4 regions of the Rhizobium sp. 768_B6_N1_8 genome follow, and region 3 is predicted to be linked to each of the others. Evidence: predicted binding sites of a transcription regulator. Region 3 holds the regulator's gene; each other region holds the start of a gene.
What was found. Region 3 encodes LexA, which represses DNA repair genes until DNA is damaged. Its sites were predicted from a motif close to TGTTCNNNNTGTGTTCNG; they were not measured.

Region 1: AB8B33_RS15305 (putative DNA modification/repair radical SAM protein) is a predicted target of LexA. The motif match lies at 2,854-2,871, and genes of this name have one in related genera.
Region 2: ruvC (crossover junction endodeoxyribonuclease RuvC) is a predicted target of LexA. The motif match lies at 2,113-2,130, and genes of this name have one in related genera.
Region 4: AB8B33_RS01060 (ATP-dependent helicase) is a predicted target of LexA. The motif match lies at 3,793-3,810, and genes of this name have one in related genera.

Annotation. Positions count from the first base shown of each region.
Region 1 is NZ_JBPWPV010000001.1:2,973,488-2,979,147, forward strand. Features, by position in the region: gene AB8B33_RS15295 (T6SS phospholipase effector Tle1-like catalytic domain-containing protein) at 1-148, shown strand, start outside; gene AB8B33_RS15300 (UdgX family uracil-DNA binding protein) at 171-1,616, opposite strand; gene AB8B33_RS15305 (putative DNA modification/repair radical SAM protein) at 1,616-2,848, opposite strand; gene greA (transcription elongation factor GreA) at 3,098-3,574, shown strand; gene AB8B33_RS15315 (glycosyltransferase family 4 protein) at 3,606-4,655, shown strand; gene AB8B33_RS15320 (hypothetical protein) at 4,707-5,501, shown strand; gene AB8B33_RS15325 (Lrp/AsnC family transcriptional regulator) at 5,605-5,660, opposite strand, start outside.
Region 2 is NZ_JBPWPV010000001.1:3,641,306-3,646,965, forward strand. Features, by position in the region: gene AB8B33_RS18750 (methyl-accepting chemotaxis protein) at 1-1,924, opposite strand, end outside; gene ruvC (crossover junction endodeoxyribonuclease RuvC) at 2,172-2,699, shown strand; gene ruvA (Holliday junction branch migration protein RuvA) at 2,712-3,326, shown strand; gene ruvB (Holliday junction branch migration DNA helicase RuvB) at 3,397-4,434, shown strand; gene AB8B33_RS18770 (metallophosphoesterase) at 4,435-5,337, shown strand; gene AB8B33_RS18775 (NUDIX hydrolase) at 5,342-5,660, shown strand, end outside.
Region 3 is NZ_JBPWPV010000001.1:1,503,975-1,509,634, forward strand. Features, by position in the region: gene gltA (citrate synthase) at 1-204, opposite strand, end outside; gene AB8B33_RS07735 (ComEC/Rec2 family competence protein) at 546-2,921, shown strand; gene lexA (transcriptional repressor LexA) at 2,902-3,627, opposite strand; gene AB8B33_RS07745 (VOC family protein) at 3,823-4,710, shown strand; gene kdsA (3-deoxy-8-phosphooctulonate synthase) at 4,707-5,555, shown strand; gene AB8B33_RS07755 (methyl-accepting chemotaxis protein) at 5,569-5,660, opposite strand, start outside.
Region 4 is NZ_JBPWPV010000001.1:217,531-223,190, reverse strand. Features, by position in the region: gene AB8B33_RS01100 (DUF2948 family protein) at 1-113, opposite strand, end outside; gene murA (UDP-N-acetylglucosamine 1-carboxyvinyltransferase) at 228-1,520, opposite strand; gene AB8B33_RS01090 (hypothetical protein) at 1,637-1,846, opposite strand; tRNA gene AB8B33_RS01085 (tRNA-Thr) at 2,001-2,075, shown strand; gene AB8B33_RS01080 (DUF982 domain-containing protein) at 2,225-2,467, shown strand; gene AB8B33_RS01075 (hypothetical protein) at 2,703-2,966, opposite strand; gene AB8B33_RS01070 (BON domain-containing protein) at 3,049-3,312, opposite strand; gene AB8B33_RS01065 (hypothetical protein) at 3,472-3,750, shown strand; gene AB8B33_RS01060 (ATP-dependent helicase) at 3,865-5,660, shown strand, end outside.

The DNA.
Region 1 (5,660 bases), 1.5 Mb from region 3:
GCGCGGCGACAGAAGGGGCATTTATCTGCCCCGCGAAGACAGGCGTTTCATCCCCGACGGCGCAAACCTGCATGAATCCGTGAGGGTGCGCATGGTGACCGGATATAATCCGCCGAACCTGCCGAAAGATCCGGTCTTCGTCCCCTGACGCATTGAATCGAATTCTACGCTCAGGCAGCCAGGCCCTTGATCAGATTCATATCTTGCCGGAAGCGGGTCAGCTCTTGTGCCCTCCTCCCCTCGTCCGGAATTCGCAGCAGATAGGAGGGATGCACCGTGACAAAGAGCAATCGCCCCTCCTCCATCGCGATCGGGCGTCCGCGCAGATCCTCCAGCTTCTGCTTCTCGCCGGTCAGCGAATAGAGCGCCGTCGCGCCCATCGCCACGATCAATTTCGGCTTTACGAGATCGAGTTCCAGCTTCAGCCACCAGCGGCAATGCTGCACCTCGCCGAGATTGGGCTTCTGGTGGATACGCCGCTTGCCGCGCGGCTCGTATTTGAAATGCTTGACGGCATTGGTGACATAGAGCCTCGACCGATCGATGCCGGCCTGCGCGATCGCTTCGTCGAAAACCTTACCCGCCGGCCCGACAAAGGGTCGACCTGCGAGATCCTCCTGATCGCCTGGTTGCTCGCCGACGAACATGATCTCGGCATCATCTGGCCCTTCGCCGAAGACGGTCTGCGTCGCCTTCGCATGCAGCGGGCATTGGCTGCAGACGGCGGCCTCCTCGCGCAATGCCTCCAGCGTTCCCGCAGGGGCCATCTGCGGGGCCGGCATGCGGGCTGCCGCCTCCTGGATCTTATTGTGATAGGGAAGCGGCATGGTCGCCTCGCGCTCGGCCATGGCGAGCACTTTTGCTTCGGCCTCGGCGATCAGGCCAGGGATGAGATCGGCTTCCGGCAGGTTCTTCCAGTATTTCTTCGGCATCTCTGCCTGCATGGCCTTCACCTTCAGCCGCGCCGGATTGAAGATGCTGGCATAATAGATGCGCCAGAGATCATCGGTCGCGTCACTGATGTCAGGTTTCTCGCAGGCCACATTGCTTGTCGTCAGCCGCTCGCCGTCCCAGGCGGCCGAACCCTTCGGCGTCGCGATCAGCCAGTCCATGTCGGTGAAGCGGCGTTGGAAGAAGGGCGCCTTGCGCGCGACGATATAATGATCCGGCTCGAACCAGGCTATGAATTTTCGCCGCCCGCCGGCAGGTGCCGCCACCTCCTTGAAGCGCACGAAGGCCGTCATCTTGTGGGCGTCGCGATGCACGCTCTTCTGCATCAGCAGAGCACGCGAAACCTCTTCATCGGACGCCAGATCCAGCAGGTTCCGGTTTTCCTGCAATCGCCAGAGCAGGCTATAGAGCAGCGAAAAACGCCTGGCATCGCTATGGCAGATCACGGCCTCGGCTAACGCCATGAAAGCCGGCGAAACGCTCATCGGCTTGGCGTCGGCAGGAGGATCAGGCGGCAAGGCGTCACGCTGGAAGGCAAAGCCCGGTTCGCTGCTCTTTTCATGCCAGTCGATCTCTTCTGGCAGAATCCCAGCTGCGGCGAAGGCGCGAGCGGCCTTGCGCCATTCCTCGAAATTGCCCCTACCCTCCAGAACCACCCGGCGCATCATAGCAGCGACAACTGTTCGGGTTTTGGCTCGAACATCGCGCGCAAGTCCGGCCGGTCGACAAGACGATGCGGCGTCCAGCCCTCGACAGTGATGAAGGCCTGCACCTTGCGGATCGACACGCCGAGCCGCGGCAAGTCTTCAAGCCGCAGACGGCGTTGCCGCCGCTCAGTCAGGATCGCCTTTACCGTCTTGGTGCCGAGGCCCGGCACACGCAGCAGCTTCTCGCGATCGGCGCGGTTGACATCGACGGGGAAGTCCTCGCGATGGCCGAGTGCCCAGGCGAGCTTGGGATCGAGATTGAGATCCAGCATGCCGCCCTGCTGTGTCGAGGTGATTTCGTCGATGCCGAAACCATAGAAACGATAGAGCCAGTCCGCCTGATAGAGCCGGTGCTCGCGCATCAGCGGCGGCTTGATGAGCGGCAGGTTCTTCGAACTGTCGGGGATCGGGCTGAAGGCGGAATAATAGACTCGTTTGAGACCATAGCTGCTATAGAGCTGGCCGCTGGTCGACAGGATCGTCGCATCATTGGCGCCGTCGGCGCCGACAATCATCTGTGTACTCTGGCCGGCCGGTACGAAGCGCTTGCGCCTCTTGGTCTGCAGCGTCGGCTCTTCCGCAGCCTCGATCTTCAGCCTGAGATCGCCCATCGACCGGCGGATACTGGCCGGCTTCTTCTCCGGCGCAAAACGGTTGATGCCGCTATCGGTTGGCAGTTCGATATTGAGCGACAGGCGATCGGCATAGAGCCCCGCCTCCTCGATCAGATGCGCGGAGGCCTCCGGAATGGATTTCAGATGGATGTAGCCGCGAAATTGATGCGTGACCCGCAACTCCCGCACGATGCGCACCATTTCCTCCATCGTGTGGTCGGACGAGCGGATGATGCCGGAGGAGAGAAACAATCCCTCGATATAGTTGCGCCGGTAGAATTCCAGTGTCAGCCAGACCACTTCTTCCGGTGTGAAGCGGGCGCGCTCGACATTGCTGGACGAGCGGTTGATGCAATAGGCACAATCATAGATGCAGAAATTGGTGAGCAGGATCTTCAGAAGCGAGATGCATCTCCCATCCGGCGCATAGGCATGGCAAATGCCCGAGCCTTCGGTGGAGCCGAGCCCTCCAGAGGCAGCCGAATCCCGTTTGACTGTGCCGCTGGAGGCGCAGGAAGCATCATATTTGGCGGCATCGGAGAGGATCGCCAACCGTTCTTTAAGCGATTTCTTCATCCCGATGTTCACTAAATGTTCACGGTGGCAAAATCAAGACGAAGAAATGAGCCTCCACCCAACTTCCCTTCAAAAGCAGGCACTTCTGCGGGAAGCGGAAAGCTTCGGTAAGAATTTTATGGAAATCGCGCGTGCCGATCTGCTATAAGCAACGAACTAAGATTGTAGCACGGTTCCGAAGTTCCCTTCGGGACCTGTTTTCTTTTGTGTCTGCGAGAACTGCAGACGCGGGGAGAGAAGGACGAAAAAATGGTTGATAAGGTACCGATGACACAGGGTGGTTTCGTCAAGCTGCAGGAAGAACTGCGCTGGCGCCAGCAGGAGGAGCGCCCGCGAATCATCGAGGCAATCGCGGAAGCGCGCGCCCATGGCGACCTTTCCGAAAATGCCGAGTACCATGCCGCCAAGGAAGCGCAGAGCCACAATGAGGGCCGCGTCGCCGAGCTCGAAGACCTGACGGCGCGCGCCGAAGTCATCGATCTCTCCAAGATGTCGGGCGACAAGATCAAGTTCGGCGCCAAGGTGAAGCTCGTCGACGAGGACACCGAAGAGGAAAAGACCTACCAGATCGTCGGCGATCAGGAAGCCGATGTGAAGCAGGGCCGTATCTCGATCTCCTCCCCGATCGCCCGCGCACTGATCGGCAAGGAAGTCGGCGATTCCATCGAAGTCAACGCGCCGGGTGGTTCGAAGGCCTACGAAATCCTCTCCGTCTCCTGGGGCTGATCGCCCGCGCCTCCCTCTTCAAGAGCAGCCAGTGCCGGATATCAGTGACGTCGAGATCATCGCGCCCAACCTGAAACGCCGGCTCTCCGGCGTCACGTCGACGATCGTCCAGCTCATCCCCTGCCAGATCCGGCTAGGGATCAGGATCGCAGCCCTCGGCCCCGGCCTTCCGCCGGAACTTCCGCGCCTGAAATGGCCGCAGCTTGCTGGCCTCCGGCGTCCGCCCGCGGGACGGCGTCACCGGGTCTGGCACGCACGCCGCAACAATGAGATGGCGGCGGGCATCCTCATGCGTCACGTGCTGCGCATGCCGCTGAAGCTCGTCTTCACCTCGGCCGCCCAACGCCGACATAGCTCCTACACCCGCTGGCTGATCCGCCAGATGGATGCTGTCATCGCCACCAGCAGCCGTTCCGGCTCGTTCCTCAAGGTACCATACACGGTCATCCAGCACGGCGTCGATCTCACGCTCTTCCATCCCCCCGAAGGGTCTGTCGACACGATCGCTGCCACAGGCCTGCCCGGCCGCTACCTCATTGGCTGCTTCGGTCGCGTCCGCCATCAGAAAGGCACCGATCTTTTCGTCCAGGCGATGATCGCGCTGCTGCCGCAGTATCCGGACTGGACGGCCGTGATTTCCGGTCGCGTCACCCCGGAGCACATTGCATTCGCCGACAAGCTGAAGGCCGATATCGCCGCAGCCGGCCTGACCGACCGCATCGTCTTCATTGGCGAAGTGCCAGATATCAAGGTCTGGTATCGCCGCCTGACGCTCTATGTCGCGCCCTCCCGCAATGAAGGCTTCGGCCTGACACCGCTGGAGGCCATGGCTTCGAAAACAGCGGTCGTGGCCTCTGACGCCGGCGCCTACGCTGAAATGATCGTGCCCGGCGAGAACGGCATCATCGTGCCGCCAGGTGACGGCGAGGCACTGGCGGCGGCGATCGCCACCTATCTTGCTGATCCCACCCTCGCCATTGCGCAGGGCGAAACGGCGCTGGCGCACGTGCGAGAAAATTTCGCGCTGGAAAAGGAAGCGACGGCGATCAATCGGATTTACCAGCAACTTCTCGGCGCGTAAGCCGTTCGTCAGACCATGGCAACGACATATCAGGGAGGTAGGGACACGTAGATGTCGACCGCAAACGACAACGAAAACCTGGTCAACGTGCTCTGTATGAAGTGGGGGACGCTCTACGGCGCCGAATATGTCAACAATCTCTACCGCGGTGTCAAACGACACCTGAAGCGCCCGCATCGCTTTGTCTGCTTCACCGACAATACCGCCGGCCTCGACGAGGGTATAGAAACCTTCCCCCTGCCTGAGCTCGGCCTGCCGGCCGGCTCCAAGGATCGCCGCTGGCAGAAGCTTGCGCTCTTCCGCCGCGGGCTTGCCGATCTCAAGGGCATCGGCCTCTTCCTCGACCTCGATCTCGTCATCGTCGATGATCTGGAACCGCTCTTCCAGCATCCGGGAAAGTTCCTCATCATCCGTGATGACGATCTCTTCCGCGCCAAGCCGCTGCGCATAGTCAATCCCACCCGCGACAGGTTCCTGGGCTCGGTCGGCAATAGTTCGGTCTTCCGCTACGAAATCGGCGCCCACGCTTATATTCTGGATACCTATATCGCCGATCCGGTGGCGGCCATGTCCAAATACGAGATCTCCCAGCAGTTCCAGAGTGCGCAGCTCGCAGCGCATGGACATCTGCAATACTGGCCGCGCGAATGGTGCGTGAGCTTCAAGAATGCCTGTGTGCCCAGCCACATCAACAGTTTCTGGCGCGATCCCGAGCTGCCACCGGAGGCCAAGATCGTCGTCTTTGCCGGCAGTCCGAAAATGAGTGAAGTTTTTGAAGGCGGCGGCCAGAAATGGTATCGCCGCATCGGCAATACCGATTGGCTGAGCAAGGCCTGGCGCGGCTAAAGCATGTCGCGCAAAAGTGTGTAGCGGTTTTGCGGCAACGACATGCGAAAACAAGAGCCTAAAGCGTGGCAAGCGGATCTGGAAGATCGCGACACGCTTTAGATTACAGTTCGACGAGCCCGAGCTTCTTGACCTGCCGGATCGTCAGCATGGTGCGAA
Region 2 (5,660 bases), 2.1 Mb from region 3:
GTTCGCGTACCTCCATGGCCACGACCGCAAAGCCCTTGCCGCTTTCGCCGGCGCGTGCCGCCTCGACGCCGGCATTCAGTGCCAGCAGATTGGTCTGGAAGGCGATATCGTCGATGACCGAAATGATGGTGTTGATCTGCCGTGAAGACGCCTGGATCGCTTCCATCGCCGCGATCGTCTCGCGCATGATCTGGCTGGAGCCGATCGTCTCCTTCTTGGCATCGCGGGCGATGCGCGCGGCCTGCTCGGCGCGTTCGATCTGTACGCGCACCGACTGGGTGATGGCGCTGATCGCGTTGGCCGTCTCCGTGATCGAGCTTGCCTGGCGCTCGGTGCGGCCGGCCAGTTCATCGGCACCCGTCCGCATCTCCTCGGAACCGGCCCGGACGGCCATGGAGTTGCCGCCGATCGCCGTCATCGTTTCGTTAAGCGTCGCCAGTGCCTCGTTGAAGTTCACACGCAGGCTTTCGAGCTCGCTCGGGAAGCGGGTTTCGATCTGGTAGGCCAGATCACCACTCGCCAGATGGTGAAGCCCCTCGTCGAGTGCCGCGACGACATCCTGCAGGCTGCGGGCCTCCGCCTCGCGCTGAGCCAGATTCTGCTGGCGCTCGCTTTCAGTCCGCATGCGCGTTTGCTCGCTCGCAGCTTCGAGCTCGCGGCCTTCGATCAGCGACTGCTTGAAGCGAGCAAGCGCTTTCGCCATCGTGCCGATCTCATCCTGGCGGTTCTGGCTGCCGATCTCGACGCCGAGCTTGCCGTCAGCGACTTCGCGCGTCACGCCGGCAAGACGGGCAAGCGGCGAGAACAGGAAGTTGGTGATAAGGCCTGTGGCAATCGCCATGACAACGAGAACGCCAATGCCGATCGAGGTCAGCAATGTGGCGACCTCGATAGAGCCGGCATTCAATTCGCTGAGCAGCACGCTTTCAACGACGAGGAAACGGTCAGCGCGATAATCGATACCGCGGACGTAGGCGCGTGCCGCACCGTCGGCGCGATCGAAATCTGAAACCGTCATCGCAGAGCTCGCAAGCGCGTCCTTGATGAAGGTGAACGGTGCAGCATCGAGCGTCGCAAGCTGGCCGGATGCATTGAGACCAACGGCCGAACCATCAGCCGAAATGATGGCCGTCTTTGCCGTGCTGCCGGACACGATACCCTTTGCCAGAATGCTGGTGACGATATCGTCGCGCACCTTGAACAGCATCAGTCCCTTCGCCTGGCCGAGCTTGACGATCGGCACGGCATAAAAGATCGCCGACTTGCCGCTGCCGGCATCGACACGCAAGCCGGAGAAGGCCGTCGGCGCGGAATCGTCCGTCGCTTTGGTGGTGTTTTCGATTGCCTTGGCATAGGCGATGCCCGCGCCGGTCGATTTCCAGGCGTCCGACTTCAGGTTTTCGGCGAAGTCGTCATTCTTCTTGTAGGAATAGAGCACGGTGCCGTCGAGATCGACGATCAAGAGGTCGTTGAAGGCGGTATCGGCGAGGTCACGCGCCACTTCGCCCTGCGTCTTCTCATGGCTCGAATAATAGAAACCGCTCGGACCCTCCGGCTTTGCGAGCTTCTCGCGCTGGTCGGCCGGGTTCGGATTGTTCGTGATGAAGACCTTCTTCAGCTCACCGCGAGCATCGCCGGAGCTCTTCTCCATCGTCTTCCAACCGCTCTTCAGGTTGGTGATCGACATCTGCAGCGCTTCGATGCGCGCAATCGAGGTTGCCTGGTTCTCAAGCTGCTCGAGTTGGTCCTGCAGCATGTCGCCGCGGAAGATCAGCACGCTCTCCTTGGCCTTCAGCGCCTGTTCGTCGGAAACGCGGCTGCTGGCGAAATAGGCGAGGATATTGATCACCGCGACCGAAAGCGTGGTCAGCAGGATGAAGGTGGCTATCACCTTGAAGGACAGGGACTGAAATCTCTGAGCCATGAAAACGAACCCTTCCGGAACGGCGCCGCCGGCGAGTGGATCATGGAGACATCACCCACCGGTTGAACTGCAAACAGAGCATCGGAAGCCTTAAGCTTTGCGAAAGCCGGCTCCTCTCACATTTGATGGATTAGAATTCAGGCATTCGGTTTAATTCGCGGTAAATGCGGTCCCGCAAAAACAAGGCATGTTTTTGTTTTGTTCACATATCGATGGCACTTATTTCACCATCGCTATAGGGTGAACCATGCAAAACACGATTCGCATCATCGGTATCGATCCCGGCCTTCGCCGCACGGGATGGGGCATCATCGATACGCTCGGCAATTCGCTGCGCTTCGTTGCCTCGGGAACCGTCACCTCGGATGGCGACATGGATCTCGCCTCGCGCCTCTGCCAGCTGCATGACGGTCTTGCTGATGTGGTCCATTCCTACAAACCGGAGGAAGCCGCCGTCGAACAGACCTTCGTCAACAAGGACGCGGTCGCCACGCTGAAGCTCGGCCAGGCCCGTGGCATCGCCATGCTCGTGCCGGCCCGTGCGGGTTTGCCGGTATCGGAATATGCGCCAAACGCCGTGAAGAAGACCGTCATCGGCGTCGGCCACGGCGAAAAGAAGCAGATCCACATGATGCTGAAGATCCTGATGCCGAAGGCGGAGTTCAAAGGCGACGACGCTGCCGACGCATTGGCGATCGCCATCTGCCATGCTCATCACCGTGGCGCAAACCGCATGCGGCAGGCAATCGCCGGCGCTCACCAAACCCACCCCTGACGGAACAAGATCATGATCGGCAAGCTGAAAGGCACAATTGATGAGATCGGCGATGATTACGTGCTCGTGGATGTGCACGGCGTCTGCTACGTCGCTTTTTGCTCGGCGCGCACGCTCTCGAAGCTAGGTTCCGTCGGAGAGGCCTGCGTGCTCTTTATCGAAACCTATGTGCGTGAGGACCAACTGAAGCTCTTCGGCTTCCAGACGCAGCTCGAACGCGAATGGTTCAACCTGCTGCAGAGCGTTCAGGGCGTCGGCGCGAAAGTGGCACTCGCCGTGCTTTCGACTCTCACTCCGCCCGAGCTTGCTAATGCCATCGCGCTGCAGGACAAAACGGCTGTTTCGCGCGCTCAGGGCGTCGGTCCCAAGGTCGCGATCCGTATCGTCACCGAGCTCAAGAACAAGGCGCCCGCCTTTGCCGGCGAGGCGATCAATATCGGCCTCAAGCAGGAGATCGGCGAAGGCGTGGCCGCAGCCCCCGTTGCCGACGCCGTTTCGGCCTTGACCAATCTCGGCTATTCGCGTGATCAGGCGGCCAATGCGGTTGCCGCCGCCATGAAGACGGCCGGCGAAGATGCGGATAGCGCCAAGTTGATCCGCCTCGGCCTGCGGGAACTCTCACGCTGATGGCCCCACAGGGTGTCAATGCAGGCCGCTTGGTGTATGGACTTGAGCAAGCTTCTAACGGAAATACCCAATGACTGATGCCCGCCTGATAACGCCGGAAAAGCGTGGCGAAGACTTCGACACCACGCTGCGCCCGCAGTCTCTGGACGAGTTCACCGGCCAGGCGGAGGCGCGCGCCAATCTCAAGATCTTCATCGAAGCGGCCAAAAACCGCGGTGAGGCGCTGGACCACGTTCTCTTCGTCGGCCCGCCCGGCCTTGGCAAAACGACATTGGCGCAGATCATGGCAAAAGAGCTCGGCGTCAATTTCCGCTCGACCTCCGGCCCCGTCATCGCAAAGGCCGGCGATCTGGCCGCTCTGCTGACCAATCTCGAAGAGCGCGACGTTCTCTTCATCGACGAAATCCATCGCCTCAACCCGGCGGTCGAGGAAATCCTCTATCCAGCCATGGAGGATTTCCAGCTTGACCTCATCATCGGTGAAGGCCCTGCCGCCCGCTCGGTGAAGATCGACCTGTCGAAATTCACGCTCGTTGCCGCCACCACCCGCCTCGGCCTGCTGACGACACCGCTGCGCGACCGTTTCGGCATTCCGGTGCGTCTCTCCTTTTATACGGTGGAGGAACTGGAGCTGATCGTCCGCCGCGGCGCCCGCCTGATGGGCCTTGGCATGACCGATGACGGCGCCCGCGAGATCGCGCGGCGCGCCCGCGGCACCCCGCGCATTGCCGGCCGCCTGCTGCGCCGCGTGCGCGACTTCGCCGAAGTCGCAAGGGCCGAAGCCGTCACTCGCGAGATCGCCGACGAGGCTCTCACGCGCCTGCTGGTCGATAATATGGGCCTCGACCAGCTCGACAAGCGCTACCTCAACATGATCGCCGTCAATTTCGGCGGCGGCCCGGTCGGCATCGAAACCATCGCCGCCGGCCTCTCCGAGCCGCGCGACGCGATCGAAGACATTATCGAGCCCTATATGATCCAGCAGGGTTTTATCCAGCGCACGCCGCGCGGCCGCGTTCTGACCGCAATCGCATGGAAACATCTCGGCATGCAGCCGCCGAAGGATATGGAGGCTGCTCAGTTCGGGTTGTTCCGGGAGGACGATTGATTGATCAGCCGGCGCAGCTTTTTCAAACTCATGGGCGGCAGCTTTGCCGGCCTCACGGCACTCGGCGGATATGCCTTCGCCTATGAACCACTCGCCCGGCCTGCGATTTCCCGTTACGCGCTGACCCCGCCAGGGTGGGCGCCCGGCCTGAAGCTGCGGCTTGTCGCACTTGCTGATCTTCACGCTTGCGAACCCTGGATGTCCACAGCCCGCATCGCTTCGATCTGCGCCCACGCCAACGAACTGGGAGGTGATATCACGCTCCTGCTTGGCGATTACGCGGCCGGCATGAACATGGTGACGCGCTATGTCCATTCCAGTGAATGGTCGAAGGCGCTGGCAACGCTCAAGGCCCCGCTCGGCGTCCATGCGATCATGGGCAACCATGATTGGTGGGAGGACAGGACCGCACAGAAGATTGGCGGAGGCGATACTTTCGGGCACAGAGCCTTGGCCGAAGCGGGCATCTCCGTTTACAGCAACCGTGCCACCCGGTTGGAAAAGGACGGGAATGGCTTTTGGCTGGCGGGTCTGGAGGACCAGCTGGCGCTCCTGCCGGGCAGGAAATGGGGCCGCAGCCGGATGCAAGGCCTCGACGATCTCGGCGGAACGCTTGCGCAGGTTTCCGACGACGCGCCCGTTATCCTCCTTGCCCACGAGCCCGATATATTTCCACGCGTGCCCGAACGAGTATCGCTGACACTGTCCGGCCATACGCATGGAGGACAGATCCGCCTTTTCGGCTATTCGCCAGTCGTGCCCTCGCGCTATGGCGACCGTTATGCCTACGGCCATATCGTCGAAAACGGCCGTAATATTATCGTCTCCGGCGGGCTCGGCTGCTCCATGGCGCCTATCCGCTTCGGCGTTCCGCCGGAAATTGTGGTCATCGATCTCGGATAACGTCATGCCCAAGCGAACCGTCGTTCGCCTCAATGCAGGCAGTCAGCGCTTCAATTACCGCATCGCCGGGCTCGGCTTTCGTGACGGGCACCTGCTTGTCCATCGCGCAGTTCACGAACCTTTCTGGACCATCCCTGGCGGTCGGGCCGAGATTGGCGAGACTTCGGAGGAAACATTGAAGCGTGAGATGATGGAGGAGCTCGGTGTCGAGGTGACCGTCGGCCGCCTGCTCTGGATCGTCGAGAATTTCTTCCACTATGAAGGCCGCGAGTGGCACGAACTCGGCTTCTACTATCTCATGGAAATACCCGAGAATTTCCCTT
Region 3 (5,660 bases):
CAGCAGAACGCCTTCGTCGCCGTCGATATAGGTGATCTTCGATTCACAGGATGCAGTCGACGTAAACCCGGGATCGTAGGTGAAGGAAGCCGTGTTCTTGTAGAGGGCACCGATGTCGATGACGTCGGGTCCAACCGTGCCTTTTCGCACGGCGAGATCGACTGATTTGTCACCGATTTTGATTGTAGCGCTTTGATCCGTCATGCTGATCCTCCGGGGTGGCGGTGGCGCCGCAAAAGCGCCATAAGGGTTAAGCGTCCTAAGCGATAGCTATATGATCGCGAAGCTAATGCCAAGTTACCGTGATGCCATTTTGTGCATCGCGGCATCATCTTTTAGGCAGTGCAGCGATGAGCTAAATGCATATCAGAACACCATGATTTGACTGGATTTTTTGCTCCCGCGAATTTTCCTCTTATTTCAATCGATTATTGTTTGCTCGTTTTGATTTCAGGTTGCATTCTGCCGGTATCCGGGGGCGGGTCCAGGCGATCATGGCGGGGATAGAGACAAGAGAACGACAAGAGCAATCCATTGATGAAAAGATGGATTTTGCTGGCATTGCCCCGCGCGCCATTGTGACGCAATCGGCTCGGACCCAGGTTGCGATCCCATTTCGATGGCGATTGGTGACTGTTGCGAAACGATACGTCGGGTCGTCGATGCGTATGGCCACCGAAGAGGCAGGCCACGGTCGCCTCATCCTCTTCTCTCCGGTCTTCCTTGGTGCAGGTGCCGCGACCTGGTTTCTGGCGGCCTCGGACTTTCCGGCCGTGTCGCTCGGTCTCTGCCTGCTTGTTCTCCTTATTGCCGTTGCGCTCTGCGGTTATGCCCGGACGAAACTGCAGGCGACGCTGCTTGCTCTACTTCTTTTTGCCGGTGGAATGCTCTCCGCGCAGATCGAAACATGGCGGGCAAAGACCCTGATCCTCGATTCAGCCGTAACGACAACGGTGACCGGCCGGATCGAACGCCGAGAAGGCGATGGCCAAGGGCGCTGGCGTTATATTCTTGACGTCACCGGTACGGATGCTCCTGAGATCAAGCGTCCGCCCGAACGCATCTCCGTGCTGGTCCGCGGAGCCGCCCAGCCGTTCGAACTCGGCGACGTCATCGAGGGCAGGGCACGTCTCACGCCTCCGGCGGGGCCGGCGCTCTCCCACCTCAATGATTTTGCCTTCAGCGCCTATTTTGACGGCATCGGTGCCAACGGCTTCTTCTATGGAGTACCCAAGAGGGTTGCGGAACAGCCGGAGCGATCGAACTCGGTCGGTGAGGCAATTCTGGAGTCGCTCTACCGCCTGAGAAGCGGCATCGGCGATCGGATTCGCTCCACACTACCCGGCGACACCGGGGCTTTTGCCGCCTCCCTCGTCACGGACGAGAGACGGGCGATCTCGGATGAAACGACGGAGGCGCTGCGGCAGTCCGGCCTTGCGCATATCATCGCGATCTCCGGCCTCAACATGGCGCTTTCCGCTGGCATCTTCTTTGTCGGGCTGCGCGTCATTCTCAGTCTTTTTCCCGGCATTGCCCAGGCGTGGCCAACCAAGAAGATCGCGGCGGCCGGTGCGCTTGCTGCGGTGACGGCCTACTATCTGATCTCGGGTTTTGCCGTCTCCGCCGAACGCGCCTTCATCATGATGGCGATTATGCTGGTTGCGGTCTTCTTCGACCGGCCGTCGATCAGTCTCAGAAACGTGGCGCTATCCGCTCTCGTGATCCTCGCGGTCTCGCCATCGGAGGGGCTAGGGCCGAGTTTCCAGATGTCCTTTGCCGCAACGCTTGCACTGGTCGCCGGCTACGACCTCTGGAAGGGGCGGCCGATGCGGGAGAATGCCTTTGCCAAGCTGCCGATCATGAAGCCCTTCTTCATGGTTGGTGGCTTCTTCGGTGGCGTTTTCCTGACGTCGCTGATCGGTGGTTTCTCGACGGCGCTGTTTTCGATCGAGCATTTCCACCGGCTGACTGCCTATGGCCTGCCGGCAAATCTCGCGGCCATGCCGGTCATCACCTTCATCGTCATGCCGGCCGGGATGCTGGCAATGCTGCTGATGCCGTTTGGTCTGGACGGCTGGCTATGGCCGGTGGCAGGCTTCGGGCTTGATCTGGTGATCACCATCGCAAAGGCAGTAGCGGGGTGGGGCGGCAACATAGATGTAGGCCGCTTGCCCGGCTGGTATTTCCCGACCGCCGTTTTCGGATTTCTGCTGCTGACCCTGCTCAGAACCCGGCTGCGGCACATGGGAACGGCAATTGTCGCGGTCTCGACGCTCGCTGTTGTCCTTCTTCCATCGGAGGCGATGCCCGATATCGCTATCTCCGAAGATGGCAGCCTGGTCGCTATAGTCGATGGAGAGGCGATGGCTTCGAACCGTGAAAAGCCGCCCGCCTTCATCTTCGAACAATGGCAGAGGGCCCTTGCCGTCGAAGAGCATCAGAAGCCAGTTATGCTTCAAGCTGCCAAGGCGCCCACTGCGCCTGATGGTCAAAGACTGCAACTGTCACCCGACCAACAGAATGAAGCCAGAGAGGCAATGAGACAGGCAGTCGCCATTAGCCCGCCGTCACGCTTCTCCTGCCTGAAGGGCGCCTGGTGCACCACTTTGCTCGTCAATGGAAAGAAACTGACCGTCATCGACAATGCTGCCTATCTCGGACCAGCCTGCGATACGGCTGATATTGTGGTGACCCCTGTCCGATTGCGCTTCGACCGCTGTCGTTCCGGCGCGCTGCTCTTTACCGGCGAGACGCTGCGCAAGACAGGTTCTGTCGAACTTCGATTCACCGATAAGGGAATTGAGGTCGCAACCGCATTCGACACATTGGGGCGACCCTGGATGCGCCACCGCGCCTATGATTGGCGCAGTAACACATTCGCAGACGCCAATCTGTCACCGGTCAGTGATAGCGGCGAATGAGGCCGACGAGCTTGCCCTGGACCTTGACGCGATCCGGCGGAAAGATGCGGGTCTCGTAAGCAGGGTTTGCTGCCTCGAGCGCAATCGATGCGCCCTTGCGGCGGAAACGCTTGAGCGTTGCTTCCTCGTCATCGACGAGCGCGACGACGATATCACCCGGATTGGCTGTGCTGCCATTGCGGATGATGACCGTGTCGCCATCGAAGATGCCGGCTTCGATCATCGAGTCGCCGCGAACTTCCAGCGCATAATGTTCACCGGAGCCAAGCATATCGGCGGGAACGGTGATGTCATGCGTATTGTTCTGGATTGCCGAGATCGGAACACCGGCGGCGATGCGGCCCATGACGGGAACGGAGACCGCATTGCCGTTATCGGCAGCGGGTGCTGGCTTCGCCGAGGCAGGAGGCGCCACGGGCTGGGGCTTGCCGAGGCTGCCCTCGATGACGCTCGGTGAAAAGCCGCGCCGAGGCTGCAGGCTCGGGCTGTAGGCTTCCGGCAGTTTGATGACTTCGAGCGCGCGCGCCCGGTTCGGAAGCCGGCGAATGAAGCCGCGTTCTTCGAGCGCCGTGATCAGCCGGTGAATACCGGATTTCGAGGCCAGATCCAGTGCGTCCTTCATCTCGTCGAAAGACGGTGGAACGCCTGACTCCTTCATCCTTTCATGAATGAAAAGAAGGAGTTCCTGTTGTTTGCGCGTGAGCATGGCGTCTCCCCAGTCTTGAAACAAATCCAGAACGGACACTATATGTTCCATATGTGTTCCGCAAGTAGCTAAATTTTCGTAAAACTTCTGTTCAATCTGTCGAGAATTTGATTTTTATCGCCCTTAGGCCTGTCTGGCCTTGTTTCACGAGACCTGCTGAAGCACATCTCCTTGTCACTGCTGGGAGAAGAACCGATGAGCCAAGACACGCTTCCGATCGATCATCTCGTTTTGCCGGTTACCGATATCGACCTTGCCCGCGAAAGGCTGGGCAAGCTGGGCTTTACCGTCGCGCCCGATGCCCGCCATCCCTTCGGCACGGAGAATGCCTGTGTTTTCTTTGCCGACAAAACCTATATCGAGCCGCTCGGTGTCGCGAGCGTCGAGGAGAGCGAGGTGACGGCACGTGAGGGCAATGTCTTCACGGCTCGCGATCAGGCTTTCCGCTTCCGCTGCGGCAGCGAGGGACTGTCCGCCATCGCCTTCGCCACCGCGGATGCAAAGCACGAACATGCTCGATTCGTGGAGGGCAGCATCAGTGCCGGTTCTGTGCTGCAGTTCGAACGCCCTGTGAAAATGCCGGATGGCACTGAGAGCATTGCCGGCTTCCGGCTCGCCTTCGCTGCCGACCTCCGGGCACCGGATTTCTTTCTCTTCGCTGTCGAGCGCATCAACCCGCTTCCTGCCGACCGCAACGTGCTGGAGACCCACGCCAATGGCGTGACAGGCATTGCCGAGATCGCTCTCGCAGCCCCCGAGCCGACAGCCTTCGGCGACTTCGTTCGCTCGGCGGCAAAAGCCGCTTCTGCTGGCGATACGAGTTTCGGGCTGGAGGTGCTTACCGGAAACGCAAAGATCAGCCTGATGACCCCGCAGGGGCTGGAGGCCTATTTCGATCTGGCGACGCCGGATATCGATCGCGGCCTGGGCGGCCGGGCAATCCTCTTTGCGGTTGGCGATCTGGCCGTGACAGAAGCGCATTTGGCTGCTAACGGGGTGACCTACACACGCAAGGGCAACCGTATTCTGGTGAAGCCCGCGCCCGGCCAGGGCGTGCTCTTCGCTTTCGAGGAAACATCATGAGCTCTACTACCAACTCCGTGGTGACGGTCGGCGAAGGCGCCGGCAAGGTCACTTTCTCCAATGCCGGGCGCCTGTCGCTGATTGCCGGCGCTTGCGAAATGGAAAGCCGCGACCATGCGTTCATGGTTGCCGGCACGTTGAAGGAACTGTGCGCCAAGCTCGGTATCGGGCTCGTCTATAAGACGTCTTTCGACAAGGCGAACCGCTCTTCCTTGTCGAGCAAACGCGGCGTCGGCCTTGAAAAGGGCCTGGAGGTTTTTGCCGATCTCAAGAAGGAACTCGGCATTCCGGTTCTGACCGACATCCACACTGAAGAACAATGCGCCGAAGTGGGCAAGGTCGTCGACATCCTGCAGATACCGGCCTTCCTGTCTCGTCAGACGGATCTCCTGGTGGCTGCGGCAAAGACCGGCCGCGTTATCAACGTCAAGAAGGGCCAGTTCCTGGCGCCTTGGGATATGAAGAACGTGCTCGGCAAGCTGAACCAGAGCGGCAATCCGAACATCTTGCTGTGCGAGCGCGGCGCTTCCTTTGGTTACAATACGCTGGTCTCCGACATGCGTTCCCTGCCGATCATGGCAGCAACCGGCGCCCCCGTTATTTTCGACGCCACGCATTCAGTCCAGCAGCCTGGCGGGCAGGGGGAAACCTCCGGCGGAGAGCGGCAGTTCGTGGAAACGCTGGCGCGTGCAGCCGTTGCCGTCGGCGTTGCCGGCATCTTTATCGAAACCCATCAGGATCCGGATAACGCGCCCTGCGACGGGCCGAACATGGTCTATCTCAAGGACATGCCGCGGCTTCTCGAGAAGCTTCTCGCCTTCGACGCGATCGCCAAGGCCGCCTGAACGGCAGGCAGCATCAGGCTGCCGCGCGGGACGGGCGCCTTTCCTCCAGTGCGAAGCGGGAGAGCATGCGCCCGAGATGGGACGCCTCGTTGCCGAGCTCCTGGC
Region 4 (5,660 bases), 1.3 Mb from region 3:
TTGTCGCGCGGCAACCAGTCGATATCGGCTACCTTGAGGACGCTGTCCTGTATATGTGCGGAAATGACGGCCAAGTCTTCGCTATCGAGCGCAACAAGCTTCAGGTCGGTCATCCAGCCTCTATCCCATGTCTTTCAGCCGCACCTGCGGCGATCTGTCAGACAAGGGAGATAAGGCGCTCAGACCAAATACGCAACCGGGATAAAGGGCGCACAAGCGCCCTTTTCTTACTCGCTGACGCGCTCAACGATGGCGCCGCAGCGGGTCAGCTTTTCTTCCAACCGCTCAAAGCCGCGATCGAGGTGATAGACGCGGGAAACCGTGGTCTCGCCTTCGGCGGCAAGCCCGGCGATAACGAGCGAAACGGAAGCGCGAAGATCGGTCGCCATGACCGGGGCGCCCTTCAGCCGCTGGACACCTTCAATCTTCGCCGTCTGGCCTGACAGAGAGATCTTTGCGCCAAGGCGGGCAAGCTCCTGCACATGCATGAAGCGGTTTTCGAAGATGGTTTCCGTGACATGCGAGATGCCGGAAGAGCGGGTCATCAGCGCCATGAACTGCGCCTGCAGGTCGGTCGGGAAGCCCGGGAAGGGATCCGTGACGATATCGACCGGCTGGATGCCGGCGCCGTTACGCTTGATGCGCATGCCATTGTTGGTCGACGAGATGTCCGCGCCGGCGCGGCGCAGTGTTTCCAGCGCCGTTTCCAGCAGGGCAATATCGGTATTTTCGAGTACGACATCGCCGCCGGCCATGGCAACGGCCATAGCATAGGTGCCGGTTTCGATACGGTCAGGCAGGACGCGGTGGCGCGCGCCCGAGAGCGAGGTGACGCCTTCGATCGTGATGGTCGAGGTGCCCGCGCCGGAAATCTTCGCGCCCATGGCATTCAGGCAGTTGGCAAGGTCGACGACTTCGGGCTCGCGTGCGGCATTGCCGATTACGGTCGTGCCGCGGGCAAGGGTTGCCGCCATCATCAGCACATGCGTGGCGCCAACGGATACCTTCGGGAAGGTATAATGTGTGCCAATGAGGCCGCCCTGCGGTGCCTTGGCGTTGATATAACCGCCATCGATTTCCATCGTCGCGCCGAGCGCGGTCAGACCGTCGATGAAGAGATCGACCGGACGCGTGCCGATCGCGCAGCCGCCCGGCAGCGAAACGCGGCAATGACCTTCGCGGGCCAGGAGCGGACCGATGACCCAGAAGGAAGCACGCATCTTCGAGACCAGTTCGTAGGGAGCGGTCGTATCGACGATGGTACGGCAGGTGAAATGGATCGTGCGGGCGTAGGAATCTTCCTGACGCTCGCGACGGCCGTTGACGGCGACATCGACGCCGTGATTGCCGAGGATGCGCATCAGCAATTCGACATCGGCAAGGTGGGGCACGTTTTCGAGCGTCAGCGTATCGCTCGTCAGCAGCGAGGCGATCATCAGCGGCAGCGCGGCATTCTTGGCGCCGGAAATCGGAATGATGCCGTTAAGCTCATTGCCGCCGACAATTCTGATACGATCCATGTGCACTTACGGGCGAGGCCCGCCTTTCCTCAAAAGTTTTGCCTGTGGGGGCAAGGCAAGAAGTGGGGGTCTTTAGAGCAAATCCCCGCACGCTTCAATTCGTCGCGGACCGAACATTACGATTCGTCCATTTTTGCGGCAGGCATTTTTGCGGCGGGCAGCCCATTCGTCTCGTCCGCCTGGCCGGATCGGCGCGCGCGCACTTGCTGTTTGCGTCTTGAAAGATTTTCTCTCAGCTTTTCGGCAGCCCGTTCGCGGCGCAATGCCGCTTGGGCTTCCATGGCCGCTTTCCGGCTCTGCCGGGCCTTCTCAGTCTCTTCGTTCATCCCCCAGAACTACCCGAATTCGCGCCATTCCAAAAGTGGGCGGGACGTTATTCCCAGATAAGTTGGAATTTGCGGCTTGCACTCCTGCCGAAGCTGTGGCAATAGCCGCCCCGTTCACGCGAATTGAGCGTTTCCGCTTCTCGCGTCTGGTCCTGCTGCCGTAGCTCAGTGGTAGAGCACACCCTTGGTAAGGGTGAGGTCGGTGGTTCAATCCCACTCGGCAGCACCAGTTTTCTCCTTTAGCATTATCCCCCGCGCCAATCGGCGCCATTGCTGCCGGCAAAAATCTCGCTAGAATATTAGCATTCTGAATGCCTTTGCGGAGGAACCCGAAGGCTTCATTCAATGTTTCTATCGAGACATGCTGGAGGAGCGTCGATGGCAACTGAACGATGGAATAGTCCGATCAAGGTAGGTTTCGAAGAGGCGGGAGCACGCACGGTTAACGGACCGTTTGACGCGCTGACCTGCCTGACCGATCTCTGGCCTGCCGTACGCGGACTGAAATATCTCAAGGCACGCAGCGCCTGCCGCGCCGCACTCGATGGAAGAAAGACCGTCGAAGAGGCCCGCGCGGAGTTTATGGCGGCGGCCGAGGAAGCAAAGCTTAAAGTGCATTAAGCTTTCGGCGGCGGTATTGGACAATAAAAGTCCGATCTGCTCCGAAACGAAGCAATGCTTAATTTTCACTTAACCCTGCCCGGAGCTCGCGCAGGGCTTTGTCTCGAAAGACATTGCGCCATTCATCTGTTCATCAATAGAACGACGCCAGCCATCATGATGATGGTTAGAGGCTCGTCACCTTCTGCGGGAGACTGCAGACGAGCCTCGTTCGAAAGAAACTTCGAATATTCTATCAGCAATCCGAAGTATCCTCATCCTCCACCTGAATATATCCTACACCGATGATTGTGCCATCTGCGGCACGGATGAAGGACGGCAGGTAATGCGGTTCGGCGGGCTTGCAGACGGCGGCGCTGGTATATTCGTTCAGCGCTATTTCGTCTTTCGGCAGCGCCGAATAGTTCATATCGGTTTCGAGTGAGGCATGGGCGGAGCCGGCAAAAGCGCCGCATCCCAGAAGCAGAGCTGCGGCCCACAGGCGTATCAGCGTTTGCATTATTGTCTCCCGTATTGAAATCAGCTTTTCAACACGCGGGACAGGGAGTTGGTTCCTTGGAAATTCCTGTGCTGATCGTGATTTATCTCACCAGCAGGCGGCAATGCACGTAACCGCTTCCGACAATGTCCTCGGCGATTGCCAACGCCCGCTCGCTATCACCCCATTGGCTCACGAAACCTTCGAGAATGACGGTGGGGCCGATGGTGGAGACGATGATTTCGGTCGCATCGAGATCGGCTGCGGCATGCAGGGCGCTTTCCACGGACGCGCGCATGGCGGCCGTGTTGTGGCCCTTCATCCAGGCTTCCTCGTGGGGTGGCGAGCCGTGAAACCGCAGCACCATGACCGTTCCTGACATTACCTAATAGGGGTTTAACGCAAGAAGACGACGTTTGTTGCCATACGCAGCCGGCTGGATGCATAGTCGCCGTGATGGTGGTGCTCCGATACTCCTGTCCCCGTCGGCAGAAGCCCCATGCAATTGCGGCCGAGGAAAATGTTGATGAAAGCGCTTGTGCCTGCCCTTCTTGCCACGACCCTTCTGGCCGCACCTCTGCTGGCAGGCTGTTCCGCCGCGGACGCGCCTGCGCTGGAGCCCATTCCCGGCAGCATCACCTATGGCGGGCAGCCGCGCACGAAGCTGACGAAATCGCCGATCGGCAGCGCCGTCCACAACGACTTCTACGATCAGCAGGGCCAGCGCGTCTACGAAACCTATATTCTCCAGGCCGACCGCAGCCTGAAGCTGGTGCGGCGGCAGATCGTGCCGGACTTTCCGTAATAGTGCATGGCAGCCAGCGCCTGCTTGACAGCGGCGCCAATCGAGAACATCCAAGGAACATCTGATTTTATTCGCGAGCGTTGATTCTCCCGCGAAGCCCAACCGGACGGCTGGATGTATCTCGAAAGACTCAATCCCCAGCAGCGCATGGCCGTGGAGCACGGCACACTCACAGACGGCAGCCATGTGGCCGGGCCGCTGCTGGTCATCGCCGGCGCCGGTTCTGGCAAGACCAATACGCTCGCGCATCGCGTTGCGCACCTCGTTCTCAAGGGTGCCGATCCGCGCCGTATCCTGCTGATGACCTTTTCGCGCCGGGCGGCTGCCGAAATGGGCCGGCGCGTCGAGCGTATCTGCGGCGAGGTTCTCGGCAAGAATTCCGGCATCCTGGCGGATGCGCTCGCCTGGAGCGGCACGTTTCACGGTATCGGCGCGCGGCTCTTGCGCGACTATGCCGAACAGATCGGCATCGACCCGGCCTTCTCCATTCATGACCGGGAAGACAGCGCCGACCTGATGAACCTCGTGCGCCACGATCTCGGCTTCTCCAAGACGGAAAGCCGGTTTCCGACGAAGGGCACCTGCCTTGCCATCTATTCGCGTGCCGTAAACTCCGAAACGGAACTGCCGCTGGTGCTGCGCGACGCCTTCCCCTGGTGCGCCACCTGGGAAAAGCAGCTTCGTGAGCTTTTTGCCTGTTATGTCGAGTCGAAACAGAGCCAGAATGTGCTCGATTACGACGATCTGCTGCTCTACTGGGCACAGATGGTGGCAGAACCCATGATCGCCGAGGATATTGGCAGCCGCTTCGACCATGTGCTCGTTGACGAGTATCAGGACACCAACAGGCTTCAGTCTTCGATCCTGCTTGCGTTGAAACCGACCGGCCAGGGCCTGACCGTTGTCGGCGACGATGCGCAGTCGATCTATTCCTTCCGCGCGGCCACAGTGCGCAACATTCTCGATTTTCCGGCTTCCTTCAGCCCGGCTGCCAATATCGTCACGCTCGATCGCAACTACCGTTCGACGCAACCGATCCTTGCCGCCGCCAACGCGGTGATCGACCTTGCTTCCGAGCGTTTCACCAAGAACCTCTGGACGGAGCGGGAATCGCCGGAACGGCCACGGCTGGTGACGGTGCGCGACGAGAACGATCAGGCGCGCTATGTGGCAGACAAGGTTCTCGACAATCGCGAGGAGGGCGTGAAGCTGAAAAGCCAGGCCGTGCTCTTCCGCGCCTCGCATCACAGCGGCCCACTTGAGGTGGAGCTAACCCGCCGCAACATTCCTTTCGTGAAGTTTGGCGGGCTGAAATTCCTCGACAGTGCGCATGTGAAGGACATGCTGGCGGCGCTGCGCTTTGCCCAGAACCCGCGCGACCGTGTGGCTGGCTTCCGGCTGATGCAGATCCTTCCGGGGGTCGGCCCGTCCACCGCGCAGAAGGTGCTGGACCAGATGGCTGACGATGCAAGCCCGATCGCAGCGCTTGCCGTCATGCCCGCACCGCCGCGCTCGGGCGAGGAGTGGACCTCCTTCGTTTCCACCATGCAGGAGCTGAAAACCGGCAAGGCTGGCTGGCCGGCCGAGATCGAGCTGGTACGGCGATGGTATGAGCCGCATCTGGAACGGCTGCATGAGGATGCGAGCGCGCGGCTTGCCGATCTGGTGCAACTCGAGCAGGTCGCCGGTGGTTATGCCTCGCGTGAGCGATTCCTGACGGAGCTCACACTCGATCCGCCCGATGCGACTTCGGATCAGGCAGGCGTGCCGCTGCTCGACGAGGACTATCTCATCCTCTCGACCATCCATTCGGCCAAGGGGCAGGAATGGACCAAGGTCTTCATGCTGAACGTCATCGACGGCTGCATCCCTTCAGATCTCGCAGTCGGCACGACGGCCGAAATCGAGGA